Regions from separate parts of the Dyadobacter fermentans DSM 18053 genome, predicted to be linked through region 2. Evidence: riboswitches for the same ligand, from Rfam matches in the RefSeq annotation. Region 2 holds a riboswitch; the other holds the start of a gene.

Region 1 (15,299 bases), 800 kb from region 2:
TTTGACAGAAATTATCCTTTTCATCCAAACCTAAAAATTCACCTGCCATGACTCACACCGAGGGAATGCTTCGCGACGGCGCGCTGGAAAATAAGACGATTATCGTAACCGGAGGCGGCACCGGACTGGGTAAATCAATGGCCGGATACTTCCTCCGGCTCGGCGCCAACGTGGTAATTTGCAGCAGAAAAGCCGATGTCCTTGCCAATACGGCGGACGAGCTTCGCCAAAGCACCGGCGGCCGAATTACGTTTGTGGCGTGTGATGTCAGGAAAACAGAAGAGGTGGAGCAGGTGATCGCGAGAGCCATTGAAACTTTCGGGCGCGTGGATGGGCTTGTCAACAACTCGGCGGGAAATTTCATCAGTCCTACCGAGCGGCTTTCTTACAAAGCGGTGGACACGATCGTGGACATCGTGTTGCGCGGCACTTATTATTTCACGCTGGCTTTGGGTAAATATTGGATTGAAAATCAGATCAAAGGCACTGTTCTCAACATCGTAACTACCTATGCGACAACCGGCTCCGGCTGGGTCGTTCCGTCGGCCATGGCCAAGGCGGGCGTCCTCACGATGACCAAATCGCTTGCATTCGAATGGGCGCGGCATGGTATCCGGCTGAATGCGATCGCACCCGGCCCTTTCCCGACCAAGGGTGCCTGGGACCGGCTGTTCCCCGAAGAACTGGCCCGGAAATTCTCCTTCGAAAACCGCATTCCGCTCGCACGCACCGGCGACCACCAGGAACTGGCCAACCTCGCGGCATATTTAATATCCAACTTTTCGGCCTATATGACCGGCGAAGTGATCACGCTCGACGGCGGGGAAGTGCTGTCTGCGGGGCAATTCAATTTCCTGAAAGAAGTAACTGACGATCAATGGGATGCCATCGAAGATCAGATCAAATCCGCTACCCGTACAGGCAAGACTCCGGAATAAAAATTTTATTATCGTTTTATTGGGTAATTTTGCCCGTTCCTTCGTTATTTGACAAACGATGAATACACGTACATGAGAACAAATTTTCGCTTTTGCATCTATATAATGTCTGTTTTGGTGATGGCCGGTTGCGCCTCATCGAACAAGTCTATGAAGCAGATTCCCGAGGCGCAGGTACGGCCCACCGAGCAGCAACAGCAGCAGGCTTCCGCCCCTGTGAATGAGGAACTTTCATTGATAGCGATCCAAAGCAAATACCTTCTGAAAGACACTACCCAAACGCAGGTCTTTTTGTATGTGGATGCCTATAAAGGAAAAAATCCGATCGGCGTAGCGGATTTCGTCCGGCTTTACAACCTCAACTACGTCATCTACTCGGATTACGGCACGCGCGAAAGGCTCGGCTATGGCAATGTAAAGCTCGATTCTTCGAACGTTTCGCGAATGGGCGACAAAATCGTCATTTCCTACGAGCTGAAAAGCCCCGACCGCGACTACGGCGTGCTGCTGAGCGAAATCAGCCAGGCCGGGACACTCAAAAAAGTACTGAACGACCTTACTATCCGCTTCAAAAAGTTGGCTGTGAACCAGATGTACGGTGTGTACACGGGTAATTCAACCCAGCCGTTGCAGCGGCATTATATCAATTCCACGGAGCAGTTTACCATCAAAAAGGCAGGCGAAAGCACCGACCAGCTGCACGTTTATTACTACAACCACGATTTCGAACCGGCAGGCTCGCCGATGAACATCGCGCCTAAAAACGTGAACAAGTCGCTGGAAGTGGACAGCACATTCACCATTACCGCTAACCAGCCGCTGCAATTCAGTAAGGAAGGTCTTTACAACGTTTTCGCGGATACGACCCAGTCCGAAGGTTTGGGCATTCTGGTGGTAAACGAGCGCTTCCCGAAAGTGACACGCCCGCAACTGCTGCTGGGCCCGTTGCTTTACATGAGCACGAACAACGAAATCAACGAAATCAAGAAGGCGGAAGATTATAAAAAAGCGCTGGATAAATATTGGCTGACGCTCATGAACGGAAATGCACCGCTGGCTCAGCAATCCATCCGCTCGTTTTACGGCCGCGTGGAAGAGGCAAACCAGCTTTTCACCACCTACAAGGAAGGCTGGAAAACCGACAAAGGAATGATCTACATCGTACTCGGCCCGCCGGACAAGGTGCAGCGCAGCAAGGACCGCGAAGTATGGACCTACGATCAGAAAGGCAACGCACAAAACGTCAATTTTACATTTAACAGGAGAAACAATCAATTTGTGGATGATCATTATGAACTGGTTCGCTATGCCGAATACCAGCCGATTTGGTATCCAGTAGTAGAAGCATGGAGAAACGGAAGTATACGGTAAGAAAACCAGCCCCCAAACAGTCCCAGGCCGACATGGTTTTTGGGACACAGTCGGTGTTGGAAACCCTTCGTTCGGGAAAAGAAATTGAACGGCTATTTATCCAGCGGGAGTTTGGCCTCGCGGAGATCGAAAAACTCGCCAAAGAACTGGGCGTTCCCTATCAGCGGGTGCCGGTTGAAAAGCTGAACCGGGTAACGCGCAAAAACCACCAGGGCGTCATCGCATTTGTATCGCCGATCCAGTACATGCCTTTGCACAATGTGCTTACGCAGGTATACGAGGACGGCAAAACCCCGCTCCTGCTTCTGCTCGACCGCGTTACCGATGTCCGCAACTTCGGGGCCATCGCACGTACAGCCGAATGCGCGGGCGTACAAGCGATCATTGTTCCCACGAAAGGCGGGGCTCAGATCAATGCCGATGCGATGAAAACATCGTCAGGCGCATTGAACTTCCTGCCCATTTGCCGCGAGCCGAATCTTTACGAAACGCTCACTTACCTGCGCAACAGCGGCCTGCAAATCATCGCCTGTACGGAAAAAACCGACAAATCACTCTATGATATCGATTTTACGGTACCAACAGTGATCATTATGGGCTCAGAAGAAGACGGTATTTCCAAAGAATTCATCGACCTCGCCGACAGCGGCGCACGCATCCCCCTTGCCGGACAAGTGGAATCACTGAATGTGTCGGTGGCGAGTTCGGTGGTGTTGTATGAGGCGGTAAGGCAGCGGATAAAGTAGCAGTTGTACGCGCTATTCAAGAAAAAGCGTATATTTTAAATAACACCTGAACCGGCATTGGATTGCATCTCCTCTAAGCACGTCAGGTGTTTTTTTTTGGCCTTACATCTCACTCCTGCCGAAAACTCTTCATGATCCAGCCGCCGCCTACAACATCGTCGCCTTCATAGAACACGGCTGCCTGTCCCGGCGCGATGCCGTTTACGCCGTCGTGGAAGCGGGCTACGATTTGGTCGGGGCCGGTTTGCTCGATGAGCGCCGGGGTGCCGTCGTGTTTGTAGCGTACTTTGGTGATAGTTTCCAGCGGCTTTTCGATGGATGCGTATTTTTGAAGGTTCAATTTGCTCACATTCATGCCGTCGCGGAAAAGGTCGGGCATGTCGCCGAGCACAACTTCGTTGGTATCTTTCCTTATTTCCGTCACGAAAACCGGGCGGCCTAATGCAATGCCGAGGCCTTTGCGCTGGCCGACGGTGTAGAACGGATAGCCTTCATGCTTGCCGACAATGGTGCCGTCCGCGTAAACGAAGTTACCTCCTGCTACTTCCGCTTCCAGTCCGGGAATGCGTCTTTTCAGGAAGCCGCGGTAGTCGTTATCCGGCACGAAACAGATTTCGTAGCTTTCAGATTTATTAACGAGGTCAATAAAACCTCTTTCACGCGCCATTTCGCGGATCTCCGCTTTATGCAGATACCCCAGCGGCAGTTTGGTCCTCGCCAGGCTTTCCTGCGACACACCCCATAGCACATAGCTTTGATCTTTCCAGGCATCTATCCCCTTGGAAACATAATGGCGGCCGTTATTGAACTGCATATTGGCATAATGCCCGGTAGCGATAAACTCGCAATCGAGCCGGTCGGCGCGGCGGAGCAATGCGTCCCATTTGATGTGGGTATTACAAAGCACGCAGGGGTTCGGCGTGCGGCCTTCCAGGTACTCGCCTGTGAAATGGTCGATCACGTAGTCACCAAACTCGGCGCGGATGTCGAGAATATAATGCGGAAAACCGAGCTCTACCGCGATATTACGTGCGTCGTTGATGGAATCCAGCGAACAGCATCCGGTTTCTTTCTTGGTACCGCCGCTGCTGGCGTAATCCCAGGTTTTCATGGTCATACCGATGACCTCATAACCTTGTTCGTGGAGAAGAACAGCTGCCAGCGAGCTGTCGATGCCGCCGCTCATGGCGACGAGAATGCGTCCGTGTTTACTCATTGTAGTAATCTGCCGAAGGTTGAATGCCTTCCGATTTTGATAGATTTGAAAAATTGTAACAGCAGCTCGCCGCCGTACAGTTCCGCAAAGGTATGCATTAATTGGCTCACGCGATCACCTGCCGGATTACATTCTTGATATTCAGCTCAATAATCTCCGTCATGGTTTCGCATTTGTTGTAATGCGGGTCGGAATAGTGCTGCGCTAGGCCTTCCCGCAGCTGGTGAATGTGATCGACGGTTGAGATTTTGTCCCGAATGCAAACATCCCGCAGGTCGCGCAGACGGTGGCGCTCCGCCTTGGCCTGGTACATGATCGACGATTGCTCTTCCTGCTGGTATTGCACCACCGTTTTGTCGGTCAGATATTCCATAGCCAGCTGCACATACGGCCGGTTTTCCTTGAAAAACTGAGGCATGTATACTTTGATGTTCCCTTCGTAGAACTGCTGGTCAAAGTCGATTGCCCGAAGCCGGAACTGGAAATCGTCGAAATCGGGGGTGATTTGCATCACGAAATTATAAGAACGCATATCGCCCAGCAGGGTAATCTTGCATCGCTCGTTGAACTTCACAAATTCTTTGGCGATACGGATCGGGTTATAGTCCGGGTCGCGCATACGGGTGCGGGCGAATTCGTCGCCGGGAATGCCGGCAATGTGCTCTTCGATGAGCGTTTCGCCGTCCACGATATAGTTGACCTGGTTTGGCGAAAAGATCTCTTCCAGTTCCAGCCCGTAAATGCGCGACGAATCGGCTTTTTTCACATAGAAATAATCGTAAATATCATTCAGCCGGTTCACGATCTTGACCCTGAACGGATTGGAATTGCCAAACTTGCAGTAGTCGATGCGATCGATGTATTTGTGCTCCACAATGCGCAGGTTACCCGAGGCTTTGAGCATCGCGTACACCTTCTTGAGCCCTGCATGCAGCCTTTCGAGCTCATGCGGCGGGTAAAGCGGACTTTCCCACAGCGTATCCCTGCCGTTTTTGTCAGTCACCGGAAACGACTCGTAGAAGTTCAGCAAATCGTGATAGGCCACCGGCAGCCGGGCATCACGCTGGTAAAAACGCAGGTATTTACGCAGCTCCGGGCTCACCGGATAAATCGGCTTTTTCTGTAATATTTTAACATCCCCCATTTCCATACAAGGAAGTTACGCATATTTGGCCTATTAAAACCATTGAAATGCCATTATGAGCTTATACGGACTGGTGATATGCGGCGGTGAGAGCACCAGAATGGGCACCGACAAAAGTCTTTTGGTATATGATCAAAAACCTCAGTACGAACACGTTGCCGACCTGCTCGTACCACTATGCGAACGCGTTATAATCAGTTGCAACGCAGAGCAGTTCAAATCCTTTCATACCCGTTACCACAAGCTCGAAGACCAGCCCGCATTCGCAGGCGCCGGCCCGATGACAGGGTTGCTATCCGTGATGGAAACGCTACCCGACAATGACTTTCTCGTGGCGGGCTGCGATTATCCATTCCTGAGCTCCGACGAAATGGCGAATTTTCTGCATTCCATTGAGAAGGATTTACCGGCCGCGGCCTTTTACAATGATGAAGGCTTTTACGAGCCGTTATTGGGATGGTATTCCAAATCAATCGGAAAAGCATTAAAAGAGGCATTTGCAGCGGGCAGGCATTCATTACAGCATTTCCTGAGGGCGAATGGTGCAGGAAAGTACCGGCCTTTGTCGCAAAAAACGATGATAAGCGTTGATACGCCGGAAGATTTCCGGGCAGCGAAGCGCGCGTTGGACATTAATGATATGCAAAATGGAGAGCAGCTCGATAATCACCCATAAAATCACGCGGATCGGCCGCAGCAATTCCGAGGTGCTCGACGACGCCCTGGCCGTGGAGGAGCCGCTGGAAATCCAGGTCGAATACCTGGCCGACGGCCGTAAAGTGCGCAAAAGCATATCGGTAACCATGCGCACGCCGGGCAACGATCCAGAGCTGGCAGCCGGTTTTTTGTTTACGGAAGGCATTATCCATTCCAGCGATCAGATCGGGCACATTACGCATTCAGCATTGGACGAGAACCGGGTGGTGGTGCAATGCTCGGAAGGGTTCGCGCCGCAACTCGCATCGCTTGAACGCAACTTTTACACCACTTCCAGCTGCGGCGTGTGCGGCAAGGCGAGCATCGACGCCATTAAAACCCGGTCCGTTTTCGATGGCACCGACGACGATTTAACGCTGGCAGCGGAAACGCTTTACAAACTGCCCGGGCAGATTAATCATCACCAGAATGTATTCGAAAGTACCGGCGGCCTGCATGCTTCGGCGCTATTCGACAGCTCGGGGCAGTTCCTGATGCTGCGGGAAGATGTGGGCCGGCATAATGCATTGGACAAACTCATCGGTGCGGCATTACTAACCGATGGCCTTCCGCTCAACAACCATATATTGCTTCTCAGCGGCCGCGCGAGCTTCGAACTCATTCAAAAAGCAAGCATGGCGGGCATCCGGGCCGTGGCGGCAATCGGTGCGCCATCGAGCCTGGCGGTGCAGCTGGCGCAGGAGAGCGGGATTACACTGGTGGGTTTTCTTAAACATGACAAGTTCAACATTTATACCGGTCATCACCGAATACTGTAACTATGAAAATTCGCATTCACCGGAACTCCGTCCGTTTCAGGCTATCGAAGTCGGAAGTGGGCAAGCTTGAAAACGAAGGCTACCTGGAAGAAACGACCGATTTCGGACCGGCGCAGCTCATTTATGCCGTACAGAAATCGCCGGTTAGTGAGTTGAATGCCCGTTTTGAACAAAACAAGGTGACACTCGAAGTGCCGGAAGGGCTGCTCGCCGGCTGGGCCGCGAACGACACTGTCGGTTTTGAAGGAAATATGCCGCTCGCCAACGGTGATTCGTTATATATGCTGATCGAAAAGGATTTTAAATGCCTGGATAACGTCAACGAGGACCAGTCCGACAATTACGACAACCCTAAAACCTGCTGAGCCATGTCCGAAAATCCGATCCCAGGAGCCGAAAACCCGGAAAAACTGACCGGTTTAAAGAAAGGCGAGATCAAAAAAGTAGCCGCAGGCATTCCGGCAGTAGTTTCCGCATTGGAAATGACCGTCGGCGAGGCGGGTTTTCAGCGCGGCATGAAAGCGCTTCTCAATCTGAACCAGAAAGGCGGCTTCGACTGCCCAAGCTGCGCCTGGCCCGACCCGGATGACGAGCGCTCGGGCATTGCCGAGTATTGTGAAAACGGCGCCCGCGCAGTGGCCGAGGAAGCTACCGCCAAAAAACTCACGGCGGAATTCTTCTCGCGGCATTCCGTACAAGAACTCGGCAAACTATCCGACTATGAGATCGGCGGCAAAGGCCGCATTGCGGAGCCGATGTACCTGCCTGCCGGCGGCACCCATTACCAGCCCATTACCTGGGACGCCGCTTTTGCACGGATCGGCACGGCGCTGAACAAGCTCGCGTCGCCGGATGAGGCCGTGTTCTACACGTCGGGCCGCACCAGCAACGAAGCGGCATTCCTGTACCAGCTTTTCGTGCGGGAATTCGGCACAAACAACCTGCCCGATTGCAGCAATATGTGCCACGAAAGCAGCGGAACGGCATTGGGCGAATCACTCGGGATCGGCAAAGGTTCGGTGACGCTCAACGACTTTTACCACGCCGAAGTGATCATGATCCTCGGCCAGAACCCCGGCACCAACCATCCGCGGATGCTGACAGCGCTGCAAAAGGCCAAAGCCAACGGCGCGACGATCATTTCCATTAACCCGCTGCCCGAAACCGGCCTCATGGGATTCAACAACCCGCAGCGCGTCGCCGGCGTACTGGGCCTCAACTCCTCGCTCACGGATATTTTCCTGCAAGTGAAGATCAATGGCGACATGGCGTTGCTGAAAGCGATCACGCTGCTCTTGCTGGAAGAGGAAGAAAAGAACCCTGGTACTGTGTTCGACCAGCAATTTATCCAACAAAACACACAAGGCTGCGCCGAATATCTGGAAGACCTGAAAGCGTACAATGCGCAGCAACTCGCCGCAGAGGCAGGTGTGCCATTCGCGCAGGTGCAGGAAGCCGCGCGTGTGCTTGCGGGGAAAAGCAAGGTTATAGCCTGCTGGGCGATGGGGCTTACGCAGCATAAAAATGCCGTCGCGACCATCAAAGAGATCGTCAATTTACTCTTGCTTAAAGGCAGTATCGGCAAGCCCGGTGCTGGCACGTGTCCAGTTCGCGGGCATAGCAATGTGCAGGGCGACCGCACGATGGGTATTTTTGAGCGACCCACCGCGAAATTCCTGGATTCGATCGAACGAAACTTCCATTTCGCGCCGCCGCGTGGACATGGCTACGACGTTGTAGAATGCATTAAAGCCATGCATGCGGGCGAAGCTAAGGTGTTTTTTGCCCTGGGAGGCAATTTCCTTTCGGCAACGCCGGATACCCGGTTTACCGCCGCGGCACTTCAAAAGTGCGAGCTCACCGTCCACGTTTCGACCAAACTCAACCGCAGCCACCTCGTGCACGGCCAGGAGGCATTGATATTGCCCTGCCTCGGCCGGAGCGATAAGGATATGCGCGGCGATGAAAACCGGTTTGTGTCGTGTGAAAATTCAATGGGCGTGATCCAGTTATCCCGCGGCGTGCTCACGCCGATTTCTGAGCATTTGCTGAGCGAACCGGAAATTGTGTGCAGGCTGGCCAAAGCCACTTTGGGAACACGCAGCAACGTATCGTGGGACAAATATGCGGCGGATTACGACCTCATCCGCAACGATATCGAACGCACCATTCCCGGTTTCGCCGATTACAATGAGCGGGTAAGGCAGCCGGGAGGCTTTTATTTGCCCAATTGCAACCGTTCCGGGGCGTTTGACACGCCGAGCGGCAAAGCGCATTTCCACATTGCCGCCCCCGAAACACCAGTTCTCAAACCGGGCGAGCTGATGATGATGACCATCCGCAGTCACGACCAGTTCAACACCACCGTGTACGGCCTCAACGACCGCTACCGCGGCATTTACAACGAGCGGCGCGTCATTTTGATGAATAGCAAGGACATACAGGAACGCGGCCTGCAAAACGGCGACCTGGTGGATCTGCACAACCATTTCGACGGCATCGAGCGGGTAGCGCATCAATTTGTGGTGGTCGAATACCCGATTCCCGAGCAATGCACGGCGACCTATTTCCCCGAGACCAATGTGCTGGTGCCGATCACGAGCGTGGCCGAGAAGAGCAACACGCCTACTTCAAAAATGGTAATCCTCACCGTGAAGCCGCATGGGGCATTGGCATAACTTAATATTCTGCTAACAAATGCCGGATGATCTTGCCTTAATTTCGCAGCTGATAGCCCGTATGGGGTAAAATGAGCCGAAAACTATCTTTTAAAGTGAAGTTTAATTTGAATACAATGAAAAAAGGATTTTTAATGCTTGCAATCGGGCTGATGAGCCTGGTGTCGATGGATGGTATGTCACAAAAGAAAAACAAGGTGATCGCGCACCGCGGCGCCTGGAAAAATACCGGCGCAACCGAAAACTCGATCGGTGCGCTGGAACACGCGATCAAGCTGGGCTGCTATGGCAGCGAGTTTGACGTGCACATGTCGGCCGATTCGGTTTTGTATGTTTTGCACGACCATTCCATTCAGGGAACGGACATCGAAAAGACAAATTCAGCCGAGCTTTCAAAAATTAAACTGGCTAATGGCGAGCAGCTGCCTACGTTGGAGGCTTATCTGAAAGCGGGTTCGAAGCAGAAGAAAACGCGTTTGATCCTCGAAATCAAAACATCGAAGATCAGTAAGGAGCGCTCGCTTGCGTTGGCGACCAAATGCGTGGAATTGGTTAAGAAAATGAAAGTCGAAAAAATCACGGACTACATTGCATTCAGCTGGGATGTGTGCCTGAAAGTGAAAGAACTCGCGCCGAAAGCGCACGTGGAATATCTGAACGGAGACAAAACGCCCGACGAAATCCAGGCAGCCGGCCTCGATGGCATCGACTACCACTATACCGTTTTGAAGAAAAAAGAAGATTACATCCCCGCAATGCGCCAGAAAAAGCTGACTACCAACGTGTGGACAGTAAACAGCGAAGAAGATTTGAAATACTTCCTCGAAAAGGACGTGGATTACATTACCACCAACGAACCCGAGCTGTTGCTGAGCCTTTCAAAGTAAGGTTTTTTGGAATACATTAAAAGCAAAACTCCCGACCGGTTACCGGTCGGGAGTTTTACTTTTAATGTAATATCCATGCATTAACGAATGCGGGCCATTTGCAGCTGGCCGTTCGTTTCCTGCCATGCCCGGATCACTTGTGTCAATTGCTTGTATTCGATCAGAAAGCCATCGTGGCCGTACAGCGAGTCTATCTCCTGGAAAGCTGCGTCGGGAATGTGCCGGGCCAGAAATTGCTGCTCCGAAAGCGGGAAAAGCAAATCGGATTTAATGCCGAGCACGAGCGTTTTGGCCTTCACAAGCCCGAGCGCGTGCACAATGCCACCGCGGTTGCGGCCTACATTATGAGAGTCCATGATTTTGGATAAAACCCAGTAGGAGAATGCATTGAACCGTTTTACAAACTTATCGCCCTGGTATTGCTGGTACGACGATGCGCGAAAATCGTCGATCTGGTCGGGATTGTCGCGGGCTTGCGTAAAGTTATAGGTATCATAATTGCGGTACGAAAGCAATGCGATTGAGCGAGCGGCACGCATGCCCATGGCGCCCGCGTCGGGGCTTTCGTCGGTATAAGTCGGGTCGGCTTGGATGGCCATCCGCTGCGATTCGTTGAATGCGATGCCCCAGGGCGAATGCAGGGCGTTGGACGCGATCAGGATTAGTTCATCGAACAAATGCGGCTTTTCAACCGCCCATTCGAGCGCCTGCTGCCCGCCGAGCGAGCCGCCAATGCAGATTTTGATCTTACTGATCGACAATTCCTGCCGGAGTAAATCCAGCGTTCCCACCACGTCGCGAACAGTAATGGTCGGAAAATTGCGGTAGTAGGGCTCGTTGGTGCGCGGGTTCACCGACAACGGCCCCGTGGAGCCGTAAGCCGAGCCTAGCACATTGGCGCAAATAATGAAATGCTGTTCGGGATTGAAATACTTACCCTCTCCTACCAGTCCGTCCCACCAATCGGTGGCATTGGAGGTGCCAGTGAGCGCGTGGCAAATCCACACGATGTTGGTATCGCTGGCGTTCCTTTCTCCGTAGGTAGTGTATGCGAGTTCAAATCCCGGCAATTCGCCGCCCATCTCGAGCGCGTAGGGATAGGGGTATTTAAATGTCTTCTGTTCCGCTTGCATAGAGCCACAGCAGGTGGTTAAATTCAACACATGGTAAAATTGACAGCCGAAATACAGATTTTCGGTTGCAGCTGCGAGACTAAAGCCAATCGGCTTACGGAAATTTCTAACTGTAAGAGCACACGAATTGAGTTTATATCTCCTAATAACTTAGGTGGGAATTAGCACCTTTCTCCGATGTGGTAGCAGGTTGCCAGAGGTTCGTTGAGCCCATTCTCTCGCCTCTTCTTTATAAATCAACCGCCGTTCAGGGAAGCAATTGATTGATGCTGCAATATTAAGCCGGGATGCCTGAAAATACAAATAAATGCGAAAATTCTGTCGCCCCGCGGCCATGTCCGGAAGCGCGGAGGCGTATCTTTGCCTCTTAACTATTTTTAATGTAATGAGAATCTTTTTTCACAGTCTGCTGCTCGTAATGGGCGCTGTGCAGGCATTTGGACAGTCCGTAACACCCTCACCGGAAATCATCCGCAAACACATTTCCTACCTAGCGTCCGATAAAATGAAGGGCCGCGGCACCGGCAGCAAGGAAAATGAAAAGGCCGCAAAATATGTGGCGAAACAATTCAAAAAGTACCAGCTTTTACCCAAAGGCACCGACGGTTACTACCAGCCTTTCACGGCGAAAATCAGACGCATAGTGGTCCCCGATAGTGTTCGCGAGGCCCGGAACGTGATCGGATTTCTCGACAACGGCGCGCAGTACACCATCGTGATAGGCGCTCATTTCGACCACCTTGGCCTCGGCCGGCAGGGCAGTTCGAAGGCCGACAAGCCCGAAGGCCAGATCCACAACGGCGCCGACGATAATGCCTCCGGCGTGGCCGGTTTGCTCGAACTGGCGCGGTATTTTTGCGGAAATGACAAAAAGGAACCCTATAATTTCCTTTTCATCGCATTCGGTGCGGAAGAACTGGGGCTCGTTGGCTCGCGTTATTTTGTCAATAACCCGACATTGCCTTTGGCTGAAATCAACTTTATGTCCAACATGGATATGATCGGTCGGTACGACCCTAACCGCGGCGTGGGCATTGGCGGCTATGGCACGAGTGCGGAATGGCCGGTCGTTTTTAAAGATCTAAAAAGCGATACGAAGTTTTTTACCGATAATGCCGGCAGCGGCGGCTCCGATCACGGTTCGTTTTATGCCAAACAAATCCCGGTGCTGTTTTTCCATACCGGCGGCCACGACGATTACCACAAGCCTACCGACGACACGGAGAAGATAGACGTGAATGCCGAGGCTGGTATCCTCGGGATTCAGATCAAACTCATTGAGAATGCGATGTTATTACCAAAACTCAGTTTTACAGAGGTTAAATAAACCTATTTTGGAAACCCTTTAAAGTCAGTTTGTTTTGTACGGTTTTGTTGCTCCCTCATTTACCTATGGCCAGCCTCACATCTCTCCAGAAGAGTTGTACGGAACGCTATTCCGTGACGTGCAGTGCAGCCACATTTTCTCTGATTCCAAAACATTCGCCGATGCGATCCCATTGGAAGATCCGGTGCTGATTATCGAACGGTATCACCGCGAAAAGCACCTGCCCGAGTTCAATATGGACACCTTTATTCGGGGGCATTTCAGGATGCCGGCGCATATCGTGTGTGATTTTGTGTCCGACAGAAGCGAGCCTGTTTCCGAACATGTGGGCAAGCTCTGGTCGGTACTCACGCGCCAGCCCGAAAACCAGGAGCGCGGTGGCTCATTGATTCCCCTGCCTTACCCGTACGTGGTGCCGGGCGGGCGTTTCAGGGAAATATATTATTGGGACAGCTACTTTACCATGCTCGGGCTCAAAGAGTCGGGGCGGGCGGAGCTGATCGAGAATATGCTTAATAACTTCGCCTACCTGGTGGATACATTGGGCTTCATTCCGACGGCCAACCGGACTTACTACCTGAGCCGCTCGCAGCCCCCGTTCTTCTCGCTCATGGTGCGGCTGTTCAGCGATATGGAGGGTAAAAAAGTATTGAAAAAATACCTGCCGCAAATGCAGAAGGAGTACGACTACTGGATGGATGGCGGCCACGAGCCCGGCGAACCTTTCACAGCCCATCGCCGGGTGGTACATCTGCCCGACGGCGTGGTGCTGAACCGCTATTGGGACGATAAGGCGACGCCCCGGCCGGAATCGTACGGCGAGGACACCGACCTGGCACGCGAGGCCAGCGAGGCGCACGGCACCGCGCCCGACGAACTGTACCGGCACATCCGCGCCGCGGCCGAGTCGGGCTGGGATTTCAGCAGCCGCTGGTTTGCCGATGAAACAGATTTCACCAGCATTCACACGACGGACATCCTGCCGATCGACCTGAATTGCCTGATGTACCACCTCGAAAAGACCATCGCCGAGGCCTACCTGCTAAGCGACAATCGCCGGATGCATTTGCTTTACGAGGAAAAGGCGCGCCAGCGGAACATCGCCATTCAGACCTATTTCTGGGACGAATCCAGGCATTATTACATGGATTACGATTTCAAAAAAAGGAATTTTACCAAGGCGATCACCATTGCGGGTACTTTTCCATTGTTTTTCAAACTCGCCCCAAAACCGCATTCGCATTATGTGCGGGCATACATTCGTCTCAACTTTTTGAAATCGGGCGGGCTGCTCACCACCATGGTGCGTACCGGCCAGCAATGGGATGCCCCTAACGGCTGGGCTCCGCTGCAATGGATCGCCTACAAGGGATTGCGGAACTACAATTTCCACCGCACGGCCAATGAACTAAGCGACGAATGGCTCTCGCTCATCGAGAAAGAATTCAGGCATTCGGGCAAGATGCTCGAAAAATACAATGTATCCGACACGAACCTGCTTGCCGGCGGCGGTGAGTATGAAATCCAGGAAGGCTTTGGCTGGACCAACGGCGTGTATCTCCGGATGAAAAACAGAAAACGGTAGCGGCGCCTGGTTGCATGCCGCCCGTTCTTCTATCCATTTTCCAATAAATAATATTAAAAATCAATAAGAAAATCTTCCCTTAGCAGATATTTTTAATACCTTGCCGTAACCAAGCCCATTTGACTTCATGAAACTTCCCATATACCAAATCGACGCTTTTACGGACAAGTTGTTTGGTGGAAACCCTGCCGCGGTAGTGCCTTTGGAACAATGGCTGCCCGAGGAAACGATGCTCGCCATCGCCGCTGAAAACAACCTTGCCGAAACCGCATTTTACGTCCCGACCGAGTCCGGATTCCACATCCGCTGGTTTACCCCTGCCGTTGAAGTGGACCTCTGCGGCCACGCCACGCTCGCGGCCGCTTATGTGATTTTTAATATTCAGAATTACGAAGGGCACTCGATCCAATTCGAATCGCGGAGCGGCGTGCTCACCGTCGATTGCAAGGAAGACTGGCTTACATTGAACTTCCCCGTGGATCAATACCACATCGCCGTGCCGCCTCCGGGGCTGGTAGAAAGCCTCAAAAACACAACGCTCCTGGAAGTATACAAAGGGAAAACCGACTATCTGGTCGTGGTTGAATCGGAAGAAGTGGTTAAGAACCTTGATTTTGACATTATCATCCTGTCCACGATCCCCGCACGCGGTGTGATCGTGACCGCGGCAGGCGACGAGGTCGATTTCGTGTCTCGCTTCTTTGCGCCGCAATCGGGCATTGACGAAGATCCCGTGACCGGCTCCGCGCACACCACGCTCATCCCCTACTGGGCCGAAAAACTGTCCAAAACGAAACTC
Region 2 (15,299 bases):
TCATCTTTTTTGTTAGATTTGGACTTCTCATTCTATCATTTCACTATGCAAGCGGGCAATCTGATCGATATTTATAAGAACGAAACCATCGCGACAGAGGCATTCAGGGATTTCAGGTTACGGCGTGGGATCATTTGCAAGAAATGCAGCGGCACGCATCACTACTGGCTCGCGCCGAAGCAGCAGTTTCAATGCAAGCAATGCCGGTTCCGCACCACGCTGCAAAGCGGCACGGTGCTTGAAGGAAGTAAGCTGCCGATCTCCTATTTCTTCATTGCCGTGTACATGATCCTTAAAAAGGGCAATGCATTCACGATCCAGGACTTCCAGGAAGAAACCGGCCATAAATACTACGAGCCGCTCTACGACTTCATCCGAAAAGTACGCGCCTATCTAAACGCCAACGACCCAAACACCGTCCTGATTGATCTGGTGGAGCTGTTCAATCATCATTTGATCAACCGGAAGTTTCAGGAGCGGGTTGTGCAGGATTAATAGTTCAAATCGAATTGCTCTGTTGAACGAAACACGCGGCCATCTTTCGCTTTCACGTAGGCTCCGTAAATCAAAAAATGGGTATTACTCGGAAACCCAAGCTTTATCGTTTGCTGAATATCCCCTTCCTTCATTGGCTGGGTAAATACTACATTCTTACCATTGCCGAGCGGATTCTGCGCCGTTGGGCTTTCCAGAAAAGCATATGTCACACCATATTCTTCAATTGGAATGTTCCCAATGCGCTCGATGTGGATGCTAAAACTTTCGATCACTCCGCCCAACGGGTGTAAAGTTGCTGGAAGAATGTTAAATTCTGGTACAACAGGCTCAGCAACAGGCTCTTTCTTCCTATCGCAGCCGGAAAGGATCAGCACAGATGTCAGCAGGATGAGGATCGGGAATTTGATTGTCATGGCGATACTCGTTTGTGAAACTTTCCACAAATCACAATGAAAAATCCAATCAAATCCTTACCCCTTGTGCGAACGGCAATCGCCAAATTATCAAACGCGAAGCATTACCGATACACTTCCTTCAAATCCTTCTCGAAAAGCGTGTAAGGATCGTGATAAAACTTTACGAAGTCGGCAGCGCTGATCTGCCCGGGGAAGGGGGCGTAAAAATGGGTGGGGCTTTTGGAATCGTTGCGCCAGACGAGCACGTAGGCGAGTTGCAGTTTTTCGGTTTTCAATGTTTTAAGCAATGTCTCGGTCCACCAGGTCGGGTTAGGAATGCTTTCGAGGCCGGTTTCAGTGAATGCGGCGAGTTTGCCGGCTTTCTGGGCATATTCCGATACAATTTTGAGCTTCTTCGAGCCGGCTTCGAGGTTGTATTTCCCGTCGCGGCCGAAATCACCGTAGTTGTCCATTCCCACCATATCCACCCATTCGTTGCCCGGGTAGCGTTCGAGAAATTCATATTCCGAAGTGAACTTATTATCGGGCGAAAACGCGTAAATGAGGTTGTGAACGCCCATTTGATCGCGGAGATAGGATACGGTAAACCGCCAGACGGCGATAAAGTCTTCGCGTTTGGTGTGCCCCTTGCCCCACCAGAACCAGTCGCCATCAAATTCGTGAAACGGTCTGAAAATCATGGGTGCCAGCGTCCCGTCCTTTCCTTTTACGGAGTGGGCAAAATCGGCTATCGTTTTCAGTATCAGCTTGTACTTTTCGTGATGCGATCCGCCGGGTTTGATCAGCGACATGGCGGGTTTTGATACACCATCTTTCCAATAAAAACCGCCTTCGGAGGCTGGATTGGCAAAATGCCAGGCCACCGTCGTGATCCCTCCTCGATTATAGGTATCCACCACATTTTTCCGCAATGCAGCCGCCGTTTTGGCGATCTCCTCCGCCGGACGGCCCGAAAGGCCCATCAAATCGACGCCTATCACAGCCGGATGCGAGCCCGTAACCGACTTCACGTCCGACCGTTCCGCATCGCCCGACCATCCGTGCCCGTATTCGATAGCGTGCTGGTGGCCAAACAGAATGTATTGTTCAGAAAGCTTTTTGAGGTTCCTGTAGAGCGCTGCGGTTTCCGGCGTTGCTTTGGTATCTATTTGCGCAATGGCAGTGCCGGTGCATAATACAGTACTCAACAGACTCATTATTAGTCGGTTCATGCGTGTGTTAATTAGGATTTGGAATAGTACAAAGATGAGAAATGACCACGTTCCGTAGGATCAGCAGTTATTTTCCGGTTATGTCGAAGAAAATTCGAGAAATCCGGCATTGCGACGAACTTTTAGGTACAACACATTGTATTGACTGAACTATATTCAAAATATAAGTACTATTTTTGAATATAATTCTATCCTAATCCTATTTCACAGAATAATGAACGGATCAGATATCGTTCTCGACAAGACCGACCTGAGCATTCTGCGCCTTATGCAGGAGAATGGCCGCATCACCAACGCCGACCTCGCGCGCGAGCTTGAAATGGCTCCCTCAGCGGTGTTGGAACGCGTCAAAAAACTGGAACAGAAGCAGGTGATCGTGAAATATACCACGCGGATCAGTCCGGTAGCATTGGGGCAGACGCTACTGGCATTCATTGCCATGAAATCGTCGGAAGGGATGGGCAGCAACAACACCGCGAAGGAGCTGGCCAAAATTCCGGAAGTACAAGAGGTTCACCACATTGCGGGCGAAGATTGCTATATGGTAAAAGTCCGCACGGCCGATTCTGCATCACTGATGGAGCTGATGCGCAACAAGTTCAGCCGGATACAAAACATCACATCCACACGGACCACGATCGTCCTCGAAACGGTCAAGGAAGAGCAACAAATCGTTATACCTGAAAAATGAAATAGCCATGCAAACGTCTACAAAAACTCCTTCAACATTCATGGTGGTACTGGCATTCGCCACCGTTTACATCGTTTGGGGATCAACCTACTTCTTCATTCAGAGGGCATTGGAGGGTTTTCCGCCATTCTTCCTGGGTGCATTCCGCTTCATCATCGCCGGCCTGCTGATGCTCGGATGGAGCCTTTTGCAAGGCGAACAGGTATTTTCCTGGAAAGTAATGAAGCCCGCCCTCATAACGGGTTTGCTGCTGCTTTTTGTGGGTAACGGCGTGGTGATCTGGGTGGAACAATTCCTGCCTAGCGCGATGGTGGCGATCATGGTGTCGTCGGCGCCGCTGTGGTTTGTGCTTTTGGATAAGCCGAAATGGTCGGAGAACCTGAGCAACAAATCGACAATTCTCGGCCTGGTGGTCGGTTTTGCCGGCGTGATCTTGCTCTTTTATGAGAAAATAATGGCCACAATGTCGTCGCTGAACAGCGGCCGCGATCTTTTTGCGATGGCGCTGGTCGTGCTGGGCTCGATGGCCTGGGCGGGCGGTTCGCTGTACTCAAAATATAATTCTGTTTCCAAATCGGCCACCGTCAATTCGACATGGCAAATGCTGGCGGCCGGCATTGCGTTCATCCCCGGAACGTTGCTAACGGGTGAATACACGTCGGTTGACCTCACCGCAATCCCGCTGAATGCATGGCTGGCAACGACCTACCTGATCGTATTCGGTTCCATTGCGGGTTTCAGCGCTTATGTGTGGCTTTTGAAAGTCCAGCCTGCCACCAAGGTGAGCACCTATGCCTACGTAAATCCCGTGGTGGCGGTGTTGCTAGGCATTTTCTTCGCCCACGAAACGATTACCATGATGCAAATCGCGGGGTTGGTAGTGATTTTGGGTAGTGTTCTGTTAATTAATTTGCATCAATACAGAAAACCTAAACAAGTAACTGCTACCTGCTGATATGAAATGGATTACCCGCGAGCGGCCGAAAATCGACCGCCTCGCCTGTCCCTGGCTTATCCGACGCTTTATCGACCCGAAAGCGCAAATTATTTACGTGCCCGAAAACGAAGTCCTGACCCAGGCCGCCGCCCTGAACGCGACTCCGTTCGATATCCCGGGTGTCGAGTTCACGCATTATGACGATCAATGCACGTTCGATTATTTCATCAAAAAATACGAACTGAAAGATCCAGCCCTGCAGGTAATGGCACCGGTAGTGCGGGGCGCCGATACGGACGACCATGCGTTGGCGCGACAATCCTCGGGCTTATGGGCTATTTCAGCCGGGCTGGCTCACAACACGCAGGATGACCAGGAGTTACTCGAAAAGGGAATGCTTATTTACGACGCGCTGTACAGCTGGGCGACGCATTTACGTGAGGAAAAACACACGCAAAGCCCGACCGAGCATTTGCTTTTGCAGATTTATAAAACATATATCAGCAACAAGAACGAGAAGAAATCGAAGGTGCCGGCATGGACCAAAGACCTCAAAAACCTCATTCAGGATCACATCGACACCAATCTTAACTTCAACCTCAAGATCGCTTCCGAAGAACTGGATGTGAACCCAGCCTATTTATCGAGGGAATTTTCGCGTTATTTTGATAATCTTTCATTCGGAGAATACATCCGGAAACTGCGGATCGAAAAGTCCATTCAACTGCTCGAATCGTCGGAAGATTCGCTGGCGGAGATCGCTTACCTCACGGGTTTCTCGGATCAGAGCCATTTCAACCGCGTTTTCAAAGCGCATATGGGCCAAACCCCCTCGGAATACAGAAAATTCATCCGAAAAAGTAAAGGAAATACAAAACGTTAAATCCGTTCTATCCTGCCCGGTAATTGGTTTTTAGAATTGTATTGCGGTTTTGACCCGCATTCATTTTAAAACCAAAGTCTATGTTCCGTTTTTCAACCGGAAAGCTCTTTTTTACGCTTCTTACGCTTGTTTCACCGGCCTGCACCATCGCCCGCGCGCAGCAACAGGCACAGCAATCCGCCCCGTCAACCGCTCCCGCGCATTCATATCCGCGCATGGCTGGTTACGTAGGCATTCTGCACCCGATCGTCACATTCAGCAGCGAGGGTACAGTTACCAATTTTGATACCTATTATATCGTCGGGATGCCGACAGGCATTAATATCTGGAAAAGTCCGAAAATCGGCTTCTCGGCGGAGTTTGTGCCGCTGGTAAGGGCTGAAAACGGGAGCAGCAGGATGGCCAACTTCCTTTTCCACCCAGGCATATTAGTGACATTAGCACCCGGGCTTACCTTCGCTGGCCGCGCCGCATTCGAGACGGCCGGGAGGTATGGCTTCACACCGGTTTTGAATAAAATCGTGAAGAAAAACAAGAATAGTGGCTATTTCGTCGCGGTGCCGGTGCCATTCCGCTTCGGGAACGGCCACCCGGCGTCGGTTACGGTAGGATTTCAGTTTGGGATCACCTTCTGATCGCGGGCATCAACACATGGAAGCATCCATAATTCTCTCGACTTCTGAAATGTCGCGGTTACGGCGGATCAGGGTCATGATTTTCTCAAAATCGATCAGTTGCGACGCCTCGAACGCGATCACGCCCACGAAACTTTTGCCTTTGCTGATAAAATTGAGATGCCTGATCTTCGCCCCGTTTACGGATTCTACACTCGACGTAATTTTGTGCAGATTCCCGGCATTCCGGTAAATAATCCGGAGAAAAAAGGTTTTGCTCATTGTTGTCCTGATGTTTAAAGTGGTTTGTTGAGAATATCGGCCGTAAACTTTCACGGCTCTACTTACCTTACGCCTGCGGGAGCCAATTGGTGCCGGCAGGCTGTATTAAATTTTGTTAAAATTGGAATTGCCTGGCTCCCCCGGAACTATCCAAAGCCCAGCTGGCAATGTTTTTCCAGGCCTTTCCCGCCGCGACCAGCGGATCGGATTCGTAAATCCGCACAATGGCCGCCACAACACGGTCCAGCTCTTCGAAAGTATTGAACTTGCTGAATGAAAAGCGGACATTCTCCTTGTCGGCCTCACACGCAAGCGCGCGGATCACGTGCGACGTGCCCCTGCCCGAACACGCGCTCCCGCCGGAAACGGCAATGCCGATCTGGTCCAAACCAGCTACCAGGCTGCCTGTGCTCAAACAGGGAAACGACACGCTCAGCACGTTGGCAACGCTGTTTTCGAGCGACTTACTTTCACCATTATAACAAATACCCTCAATGCCGCTGATTGCCAGCTTCGATACCAGGTATTGTTTCAGTTTACAGATCTTCGTCTGATTCTCATCCAGATTGCGGTAAGCCACTTCAAGTGCCTTCGCGAGGCCCACAATGCCTGTTACGTTTTCGGTGCCGCCGCGCTGGCCGCTTTCCTGCCCTCCGCCATAAATAAGCGGTTTCAGGTGGTGTTTTTTATTGATGTATATAAATCCTGCACCTTTCGGCCCATGAAACTTGTGCGCCGAACCTACCAGGAAATCAATGTCCTGCAAATCGAACCGCACTTTGCCCATGGTTTGGGTGGTATCGGTAAAAAAGACCGCATTGTATCGCCGCGCAAGCACGCCGATCGCCTGAATGTCCGTCAGATTACCTATTTCATTGTTCCCATGCATGAGCGCGATGAGCGTCCGCGGGTTTGCGCGCAGGAGGTTTTCGAGATGATAGAGGTCCACATTGCCGCGTTCGTCGAGTTTTACAAAACTGGTTTCGATATCCCCTTCCTTTTCGTGGCGTTTCAATGTCGCCAATACCGCCTTATGTTCAATCCGGCTCGTGAGCACGTGGTTCAGGTCATAGGCCTGGATCGCGCCCGACAATGCGAGATTGATGCCCTCCGTGGCTCCGGCGGTGAAATAGATTTCGTCCGGCGAAGCTCCGAGCAGACCGGCAACGGTGCGGCGCGCCTGGTCAATGGCCTCTTTCACGCGGCGCCCGGCGCCATGCGCCGACGACGGGTTGGCATAATTTGTAGTCAGGAAAGGCAGAATCGCCTCGATCACGTCCGGGTCCAGCGCGGTTGTAGCCGCATTATCCAGATAAATTTCCATGTGCGTCTGGTTTGTTGTTGATCAAAGTTGGCGGTCATGCACAGCTTCGCCAGGCCCTGAAACAGCCGGATCTGCAATGCATTACCAGTTTACATCCGTGGTTGGATTCTTAGATTTATCAATAGAATTAGGTTGGGGCACCTTGACGAGTCACAGGTTGCCAGAAGATCACAGAGCCTAACCTCTCCCTTCGTTCTTAATAAATCTATAAATTCGATAGACAAAGATTGATAAAAGATTTCATGAATGCAAATAGCGGTTGCATTTTTTTCTCGTCTCTACCATCATGAGCCGTTGTGATGAAAGCCAAATCTTTACGTTTTCCTCTTTCCGTTTACAACATATTTACCGTCCACTCATCCTAAGCAGCACCCAGCTCATTCTTTACCTGTCCGGCCGTTGTCTGATTATAATTTAAACCCGGAATTAAAGCCATCACTACATTTATTCAAATACACACTTCGCTTATGGGAAGAATCTATTATCGCTCAAACTTCGCCTGGGCCGCCGGTCTGGCCCTCGCTGCTTCGCTCTACTTTGCATTGTACGTTCTGCCGGCCCTGCAAGGCGGTCCAGCTTCTGCACTAAAAGGAAAGGCAGCCGGCCAACCGGCAAACGCCGCCGAAAACCAGTCGCTTTTTGAACAGGTCGCGTTGGCCGAGTACAACATCACAGTCGACAAAAAAACGGGTATTCTGCAAAGCCCCAACCGCACGCAGAACATCAGAAGCTACTTCAAGCCCGGCCTGCTTTCGCTTCGTAACCGCATCAACCAGCGCCACCCGTTCGAAATCTCGCTGGCCACCGAAGGGATTTTCGCCGACGGCAAGCTCCTGCACGAGCCCGCCGAACAGGCAGCCAGCATTATCGACAAAAACCGGTTGCTGCTGAAACACGGCGGGTTTACCGAAGAATTTATCAATAATTCTGAAGGGATCCGTCAGAACTTCATCGTTGAAAACGCACCCGCCAACACGCGTCAAATCGAGGTAAAATTGAAGGCGAGCGGAGTATCGGCCGTCAAAACCTCCGATGCCGGCCTGGACCTTTATTATGGAGAAGACAATACACCAGACCAGCGGCTCACCTACACCGACCTGAAATGCTGGGACGCCACCGGCAAAGCGCTTTCCTCTTCCATGCATTTGGAGGGACTGGAAATCACATTGAACGTTGCTACGGAAAATGCGGTATTTCCGGTCACCATCGATCCCATTATTGCACACGGCAATCCTGCCAATGCAAATACGCAGCTTTTCGGCGCGTCAGCACGTGATAATATGGGTTTCTCGGTTCAAACGGCGGGCGATCTGAACGGCGACGGTTTCAGCGATATCGTCCTCGGCGTTGTGGGTTATGACAATGGCATTAAAGACCAGGGCGCTGCATTCGTGTGTTACGGCTCTGCATCCGGCGTCGTGACCTCTACATTTGAGAAGCTGGAAGGAAAAGTTTCCGAAATCCTCTTCGGCTACGCAGTATCGACAGCCGGCGACATCAATGGCGACGGTTTCAGCGACATTATTGTAGGCGCACCCAATTATGAAAACGGGCAGTCTTTCGAGGGTGCAGTGTTCGTGTACTACGGTTCGGGATCCGGCGTAGGCACCGATCCGTCCGATACCCTGGAAAGTGGTGTAATGAACGCCCGGATGGGTGAAAGCGTGGCACTCGCCGGCGATGTGGATGAGGACGGTTTCAGCGATGTGATCGTGGGGTTACCGGGCTATACCAACGGCGAAATCCGCGAAGGTGCAGCTTACATTTACCGTGGCTCGGCCAATGGATTACTACCACAACCGCAGGTGATCGAAAGTAACCAGGCCCATGCCGCCCTTGGCACTTCGGTCGCCGGCGCAGGGGACGTCAACGGCGACGGTTACAGCGACGTTATCGCCGGAGCACCGCTCTACGACAATAACGAAACCAATGAAGGCGCAGCATTCGTGCATACCGGCGGCGCGTTGGGAATCAACCTCAATCCTATTACAACACTGGAAAGCAACCAGCAGGATGCACGGCTTGGAACTTCGGTGGCTTCGGCCGGTGATTACAACGCCGACGGACTCAGCGACGTAGTGGTAGGAAGCCCGATGTTCGACAATGGCGAACAGGACGAGGGCGTCGCTTTTGCCTACCAGGGGATTGCCAACGGCGGTGTGAGCGGGATGCCCAAAGATACGCTTGAGGGTGATCAGGCACTCGCACGTTTCGGCACCTCAGTATCATGTGCAGGCGATGTGAACGGCGACGGATTTTCTGACGTCATTGCGGGCGCACCCGACTATGCCAATGCATTGTCGAAAGAAGGTGCCGCATTCATTTTTCATGGTGCCTCCATCGGTTTCGGTCTTCGGTCTGCTATACTCGAATCGGATCAGGCGGAGGCGCAAATGGGCATATCGGTAGCGAGCGCCGGGGATGTTAACGGTGACGGTTACAGCGATGTAATCACAGGTGCAAATCTTTACGACGTTGGCACAGGCATTGACAACGGCTCCGCTTTCGTGTTCCACGGCTCGGCATCCAGCATTGCACTCACTCCGAACGTAATGCTCGGCACAAGCCAGGAAGGTGCACAATTTGGCTACTCGGTAACGGGTGCAGGCGACCTGAATGGCGATGGTTTCAATGACATCGCAGTTGGCGCGCCGCATTACGACAACGGCTCCGGAGAAGAGGGCTCAGTCTTTATTTTCTACGGCAAGCCGTCGGGAGTACCGGCCGTGGCCGACCAGAAACTCGATATCGGGCAATTGAATGCAGGTTTCGGCACGTCGGTATCAGCAGCCGGCGATATAAATGGGGACGGTTATGGAGACCTGATCGTAGGAGTACCATATTACGACGCTTCAACGACAGACAATGGTGCGGCTTTCATCTATCACGGTAGCCCGGGTGGCGTTTCCATCATCTGGAACATGGTTTTGGAAGGAACGCAAACGAACGAGTTCTTCGGATTCTCGGTGGCAGGCGCAGGCGACGTGAACGGGGACGGTATCCGCGACGTGATCATCGGAGCTCCGTCGTATGACAAATTAGGCAGCAGTAATTGCGGCGCCGCATTCGTCCACACCGGGAGTACGCTGGGCATTACCAATTTTTACACCAAACTCGAAGGCACCCAGGCGGAATCACAGCTCGGCTTTTCTGTTGCCTCGGCAGGTGATGTGAATGGCGATGGCTACAACGACGTGGTCGCCGGTGCAGTGAAACAATCCAACGGCGAGGCCATTGAGGGTGCGGCATTCGTATTCTACGGAGACAACGATGGAGTCGACAACCAGAAATGGTACATGGTTGAATCCAACGACGCGGGTGCGATGATGGGCTTCTCGGTATCCAGCGCAGGTGATGTGAATGCCGACGGGTTCAGCGACATTGTTGTGGGCGCTCCGCTTTTCCATAACAAACCAGGTTCAAGTGAAGGTGCAGCCTTTATCTACTACGGGTCTAATCAAGGCACTCAAACAGTCGGAAACCTGCGGCTCAAAGGCTTGCAACCCGACGCACATTTTGGCGCAGCGGTTTCCGGCGCAGGTGACCTGAACGGTGACGGTTACAGCGACGTAGTGGTAGGCGCGCCCGATCACGATAACGGCAAAAACAATGAAGGGGCCGCATTCGTATTCGACGGCACTCCTGGCGGATTGAGCCCTTCTAACCCGGCAATGGTTGAAAGCAACTTTGCCGATGCACGTATGGGCGTATCGGTGTCAGGCGCCGGGGATGTCAATGGAGATGGTTATAGTGACGTCGTGATCGGACTGATCAATTATAATCTCGAAACGAGCGGCATATTCAATAACTCGATCGATGGCGGCGCGGCATTCGTGTACCATGGAAACCTGGGAGCGAAAGGATTGAAAAATAACCTGCGCGTTTACAATTCCGACCTTGTCTCGAATATCAGCTATTTGCAGATCAAAAAAGACGACTTCGGTTTCGGGCTACATGTAAGGTCTTTCCTGGGATCTGGCAAGGTACGTCTGGTGTGGGAGGCCCGAAAAGAAGGCACCGCGTTTTATGGCAACGGGAATATCAGCAACAGCACCAATTTCTCGGGTCAGCAGTCGCAATACGCAGACCTTGCGGGAGGCGGCAGCGAGCTGAAAACGTTTATCACCAAACCGGGATTTGATACAAAGATCCGCGCCCGGGCGAGATTCAACCTTGTGAAAGCGCTTACAGGACAAGTTTACGGTCCGTGGAGATTCCTGCCTGCGTACACGCAGTCGTCCTACACGATTTTGAAAGATCCTCAACTTCCCGTCACGCTGGTGGCATTCAAGGCGAAAGCTGCCGAAGGAAATGTCTCGCTGGAATGGTCGACCTCGGAGGAAATCAACAGCGATCGCTTCGAAATCCAGCGCAGCACCGACGGCCAAAGCTGGATGGAAATTGGTAACCTGAAATCACATGAGAATGCACACAAGCTCAATGCATACTCGTTTCTGGACACCATGGCCTGTGCTTCCGCCAAACGCTACTACCGCCTGAAAATGATTGACCTCGACGGCACATTCGCATTCAGCCACATCGAATCGGTTACCCTGGCGAAAGGGATTGATACCAAAATTTACCCCAACCCAACCGCCGATGTACTGAACCTGCGCAGCGAACAGAAAGTCACAGAAGTACAGGTGTTCAATGCAGAAGGCAAAGCAATGCTGGTCGTCCGCGACGCGAAAGGCGTGAGCCAGGTGGATATCCGCAAACTGCCAAGCGGTATTTATCTCGTAAAGATCAATGGCGAATCGTTCCAGATTTTGAAACGTTAACACCGGCAGAAAAGCAAAAGCACCTTCCCGTCAATGGTAAGGTGCTTTTGCTTTTACACCATTACTTACCTTCCGGATGTTGTGCTTCGGGATAACCCTTTTTCAACAACAGGGCCAATTCGTTTACCGTAATCACAAAACTGTTGTCTTTGGCGAGGTTGGTGAATTCGCCAGGATCTTTTTGGTGATCATACAGTTCAACACCCGCATTGCCACCGTCCCATTCGGTGTAGCGGAAACGCTCAGTGCGCACACTGCGGCCGAAAATCTGCCCTCTCCGCACCTGGGTGTAAGCTGGCTTGTCCCAAATCGCAGCGGGATTTTTCAATAACGGCGTAAGACTTTTGCCTTGCAGGTTTTGTTTCGGATCAAGCCCGCACAACTCCGCCAAAGTTGGAAAAATATCAACCAACTCCACCGTGCGGCCGGATGCCTTTCCTTTCGTGCCGCCAGGAACAGAGATGATCAACGGCACGCGCGCCGAGTTTTCAAAAAGGCTTTGCTTCATCCATTGACCGTGCTGCCCCACATTGTAGCCATGGTCACTCCAAAGGACAATAATGGTGTTTTCGGCCAGTTTCAGTTTATCCAGCGCGTCGATCAGCTTACCTACCTGCGCATCCATGAATGTGATCGTAGCATAATAGGCCCGCAGAGCTTCACGGCGTTTGGCCTCATCGAGTCCCCAATGCGGTGGCTTGGTGAATAATGCCGCCTCCGGGACATCGTCGAGGTCGTTTGGTATTTCTTTTGGTAACGGCACTTTATCCACCGGGTACATATCGAAATACTTTTGCGGCGCAACATAAGGTGTATGCGGCCTGAAAAAACCGACTGCCAGAAAAAATGGCTCATTTTTCTTTTCGGTCATGATTTTAATGGCCTCGCTGGCGATCAACCCGTCGGTTTGCTCGTCGTCGGTGCCCTCGGTGGCACGCCACGCCAACGCGCTTCCAAGCCCACGATCGGGCGTGAGGTTCTTGATTAACGGTTCCTCCGTTTTGTCACGGCCTTTCGGATTCACCCTGTAACTCCACGACTCGGGATCATCCAGCCCATCGGTTCCGATCTGGCTGGGAACGCCGTAATGGAATATCTTCCCTACCCGCGCGCTGTAATAATTGTTGTTCTTGAAGAGCTGCGGCAATGTAACAATGTCGGGCAGGTTTTTACGGAAATGCGTTTGCAGCTCGTAGATTTTGGTCATATCCGGCCGCTGGCCGGTCAGCAGCGATGAGCGGCTGGGACTGCATAACGGAAATTGCGTATACGCCTTATCGAAACGGACACCGCGCTTGGCGAGCCTGTCGATGTTTGGCGATTTCACGAAGGTGTTACCATATGTTCCCAGGTCGTTGTTGAGGTCGTCGACTGCGATGAACAAGACATTGAACTTCTTCTTTTGTGCCAATGCAGGAAACGTCCCGATCCACACGGCGAGCAGGATGGTGCCGAGAAAGGCGTAGTGTTTTGTCAGTTTTATCATTGTCTTTGGATTAAATACTATTTCCCATTGCCTGCCGCTCCCGGCTCCTGCTTGGCTTTGTTGTAATCATAAAACCATTTGAAAGTCTTGTCATACTCCTCAGCACCAACCCGCTTGTACCATGCTTCGTACTTCGCTACCAGCTTCTTCGCAACATCGGGTTGTTTGTCAAACTGGTCGTTCAGTTCTGTGCGATCCTGCTCCACATCGTACAACTGCCATTTCTCCGTTTTTTCCGCCACAAGTTTCCATTTGCCATCGCGGATCGCGCGGTTACCTTCGTGTTCCCAGAAAATCGGGTTCTTGCGGTTGATAGGCTTTCCGGTGAAAGCGGGTTTCAGGCTCGCACCTTCCATCGGCTGAATCGGCTGCCCGGCATAAGTGGTGGGATAGCCCGCATTTCCAAGATCCACGAGCGTTGCCATAATATCAATGATATGAGCCGGTTGGCGCTCAAACTTGCCATTTCGAGAAGTAGGAATGCCCGCAGGCCACGACACGATGCCCGGCGACGAAATCCCGCCTTCGTGCGTGTGGTGTTTGTATGCCCAAAACGGCGTACATGCAGCCTCCGCCCAGCCCTGGCCCAGAAATACGGTCGATTTGGCATTCCCCGGCTTGTCGCCTTGGTAACGCCCCTCGATGCCTGGCTCCGCATTGCCGCCGTTGTCGGATACGAACAGAATGACGGTATTATCAAACACACCTCGCTTTTTCAAGCCATCCACCAGGTCACCAATGCTTTTGTCGAGACGCGAGATCACGGCAGCATAAATGGCCATGATGTCGTCATATCGCTTCTTTTCATCGTCGCTAAGGCTATCCCAACGCTTCACATTGGGGTTGATCGGCGGCAACTTCCAGGACGGGTCGATCAGTCCCAGTTTAATTTGCTTTTCATATCGCTCCTGACGGAGTTTTTCCCAGCCTTTCAGGTATTTGCCACGAAACTTTACAATGTCCTCTTCGGGTGCCTGCAACGGAAAATGAGGTGCATTGTGGGCCAGATAGAGCATAAACGGCTTCTTTTCAGCCAGCGCCTCGTCGATAAAACGCAAGCCGTAGTTCGTCCAAAGATCGGTCGAATACCAGTCTTTGGGTAATGCGGTCGAGTCGTTCGTAACTTCTTGTCCGTTGAGGAAAAGCTTCGCATTGTTACCCCCGGCATAGTAAAAACCTCCCGCAGGCGCGTGCAGCGACCGATCGAAGCCTCGGTTGGAGGGGTACACGCCGTGCTGGTGACCGACGTGCCATTTGCCGCTCATCGCCGTGAAATAGCCCGCGCCTTTCATCACTTCGGCGATCGTCACGCTGTTATGATTGAGCTGCCCCCGGTATGCGGGATGGTCAGCGCCCTTGTCGTCCATCATGTGGCCGATCCCCGCCTGGTGGCTGTAAACGCCGGTGAGCAGGGCCGCCCGCGTGGGGCAGCAGCGGGCGGTGTTGTAAAAATTGGTAAACCGAACGCCGCTCTGTGCCAGCTTGTCGAGGTTTGGGGTCGGGATTTCACCTCCGTAACAGCCCAGGTCTGCATAGCCGAGGTCATCGGCCAATATCACGATCACGTTCGGCTTTTTTTGGGAAAATGCTGCCGGCGCCAGGCAAGCGAACGCCATTAGCAACACACTGGTCATGTATTGTTTTAGCATATTAATTATCGGTATGTGGTGGTGTATCAAATGCTTTGAAACAAAAAGCGGGCACAATATCAATCGTGCCCGCTGGCGTGCAAACCTTACTTTACAGCCTGAAATCTTTCCAGTTTCTCCTTTTCGTCGGCCAGTCTTTTGGCGTCGGCTTTCAGGTAGCCGAACTGGTGAAGGTCTTTATCGGCGTTGGCCGCCACCCAAAGCAGGAACTTTTTAGCCTCCGGATTTGAATTATTCTTGGCAATTGAAAAATGAATGTTCTCAACCGGCACATTTTTGACTTTCTCCGCTTCCAGCGTCGCGATCACCTGGTCGAGGTTTTCCAGGGCCTTCTCTTCTTTGGAAACGCGCCCATTACCATCCAGGTCCACGGGAATGATCGTGAGGCCTTCCAGCGGCTTGCGGCTTTGGAGGTCGTAGGCGAGGCCGGGCGTGGTGTAGGTGATTCCGGTTTCGTCTTTCAAAAGTGCCTTGATCAAATGCTCGTCGGCACCAGCGATGGATTTGCCCTTGATATTCTGCTGCTC

Evidence for each region. A riboswitch is a leader RNA that binds a small molecule or an ion and turns the genes downstream of it on or off. The one in region 2 is predicted to bind S-adenosylmethionine.
Region 1: another riboswitch for S-adenosylmethionine. It lies ahead of DFER_RS13185 (homoserine O-acetyltransferase family protein); the one in region 2 lies ahead of DFER_RS10085 (cysteine desulfurase family protein).

What each region holds. Positions count from the first base shown of each region.
Region 1 is NC_013037.1:3,282,839-3,298,137, forward strand. Features, by position in the region: gene DFER_RS13135 (SDR family oxidoreductase) at 48-938, shown strand; gene DFER_RS13140 (GWxTD domain-containing protein) at 1,089-2,309, shown strand; gene rlmB (23S rRNA (guanosine(2251)-2'-O)-methyltransferase RlmB) at 2,285-3,055, shown strand; gene mnmA (tRNA 2-thiouridine(34) synthase MnmA) at 3,165-4,271, opposite strand; gene DFER_RS13155 (hypothetical protein) at 4,378-5,421, opposite strand; gene mobA (molybdenum cofactor guanylyltransferase) at 5,471-6,091, shown strand; gene fdhD (formate dehydrogenase accessory sulfurtransferase FdhD) at 6,063-6,890, shown strand; gene DFER_RS13170 (DUF7009 family protein) at 6,893-7,255, shown strand; gene DFER_RS13175 (FdhF/YdeP family oxidoreductase) at 7,259-9,568, shown strand; gene DFER_RS13180 (glycerophosphodiester phosphodiesterase) at 9,685-10,455, shown strand; gene DFER_RS13185 (homoserine O-acetyltransferase family protein) at 10,536-11,588, opposite strand; SAM riboswitch class I at 11,719-11,826, opposite strand; gene DFER_RS13190 (M20/M25/M40 family metallo-hydrolase) at 11,974-12,915, shown strand; gene treA (alpha,alpha-trehalase TreA) at 13,010-14,500, shown strand; gene DFER_RS13200 (PhzF family protein) at 14,628-15,299, shown strand, end outside.
Region 2 is NC_013037.1:2,487,789-2,503,087, forward strand. Features, by position in the region: gene DFER_RS10045 (transposase) at 46-495, shown strand; gene DFER_RS10050 (hypothetical protein) at 492-911, opposite strand; gene DFER_RS10055 (glycoside hydrolase family 26 protein) at 1,016-2,110, opposite strand; gene DFER_RS10060 (Lrp/AsnC family transcriptional regulator) at 2,340-2,816, shown strand; gene DFER_RS10065 (EamA family transporter) at 2,824-3,771, shown strand; gene DFER_RS10070 (chromate resistance protein ChrB domain-containing protein) at 3,773-4,636, shown strand; gene DFER_RS10075 (hypothetical protein) at 4,717-5,271, shown strand; gene DFER_RS10080 (hypothetical protein) at 5,281-5,532, opposite strand; gene DFER_RS10085 (cysteine desulfurase family protein) at 5,648-6,856, opposite strand; SAM riboswitch class I at 6,969-7,062, opposite strand; gene DFER_RS10090 (FG-GAP-like repeat-containing protein) at 7,324-11,637, shown strand; gene DFER_RS10095 (sulfatase) at 11,699-13,123, opposite strand; gene DFER_RS10100 (arylsulfatase) at 13,141-14,772, opposite strand; gene DFER_RS10105 (hypothetical protein) at 14,859-15,299, opposite strand, start outside.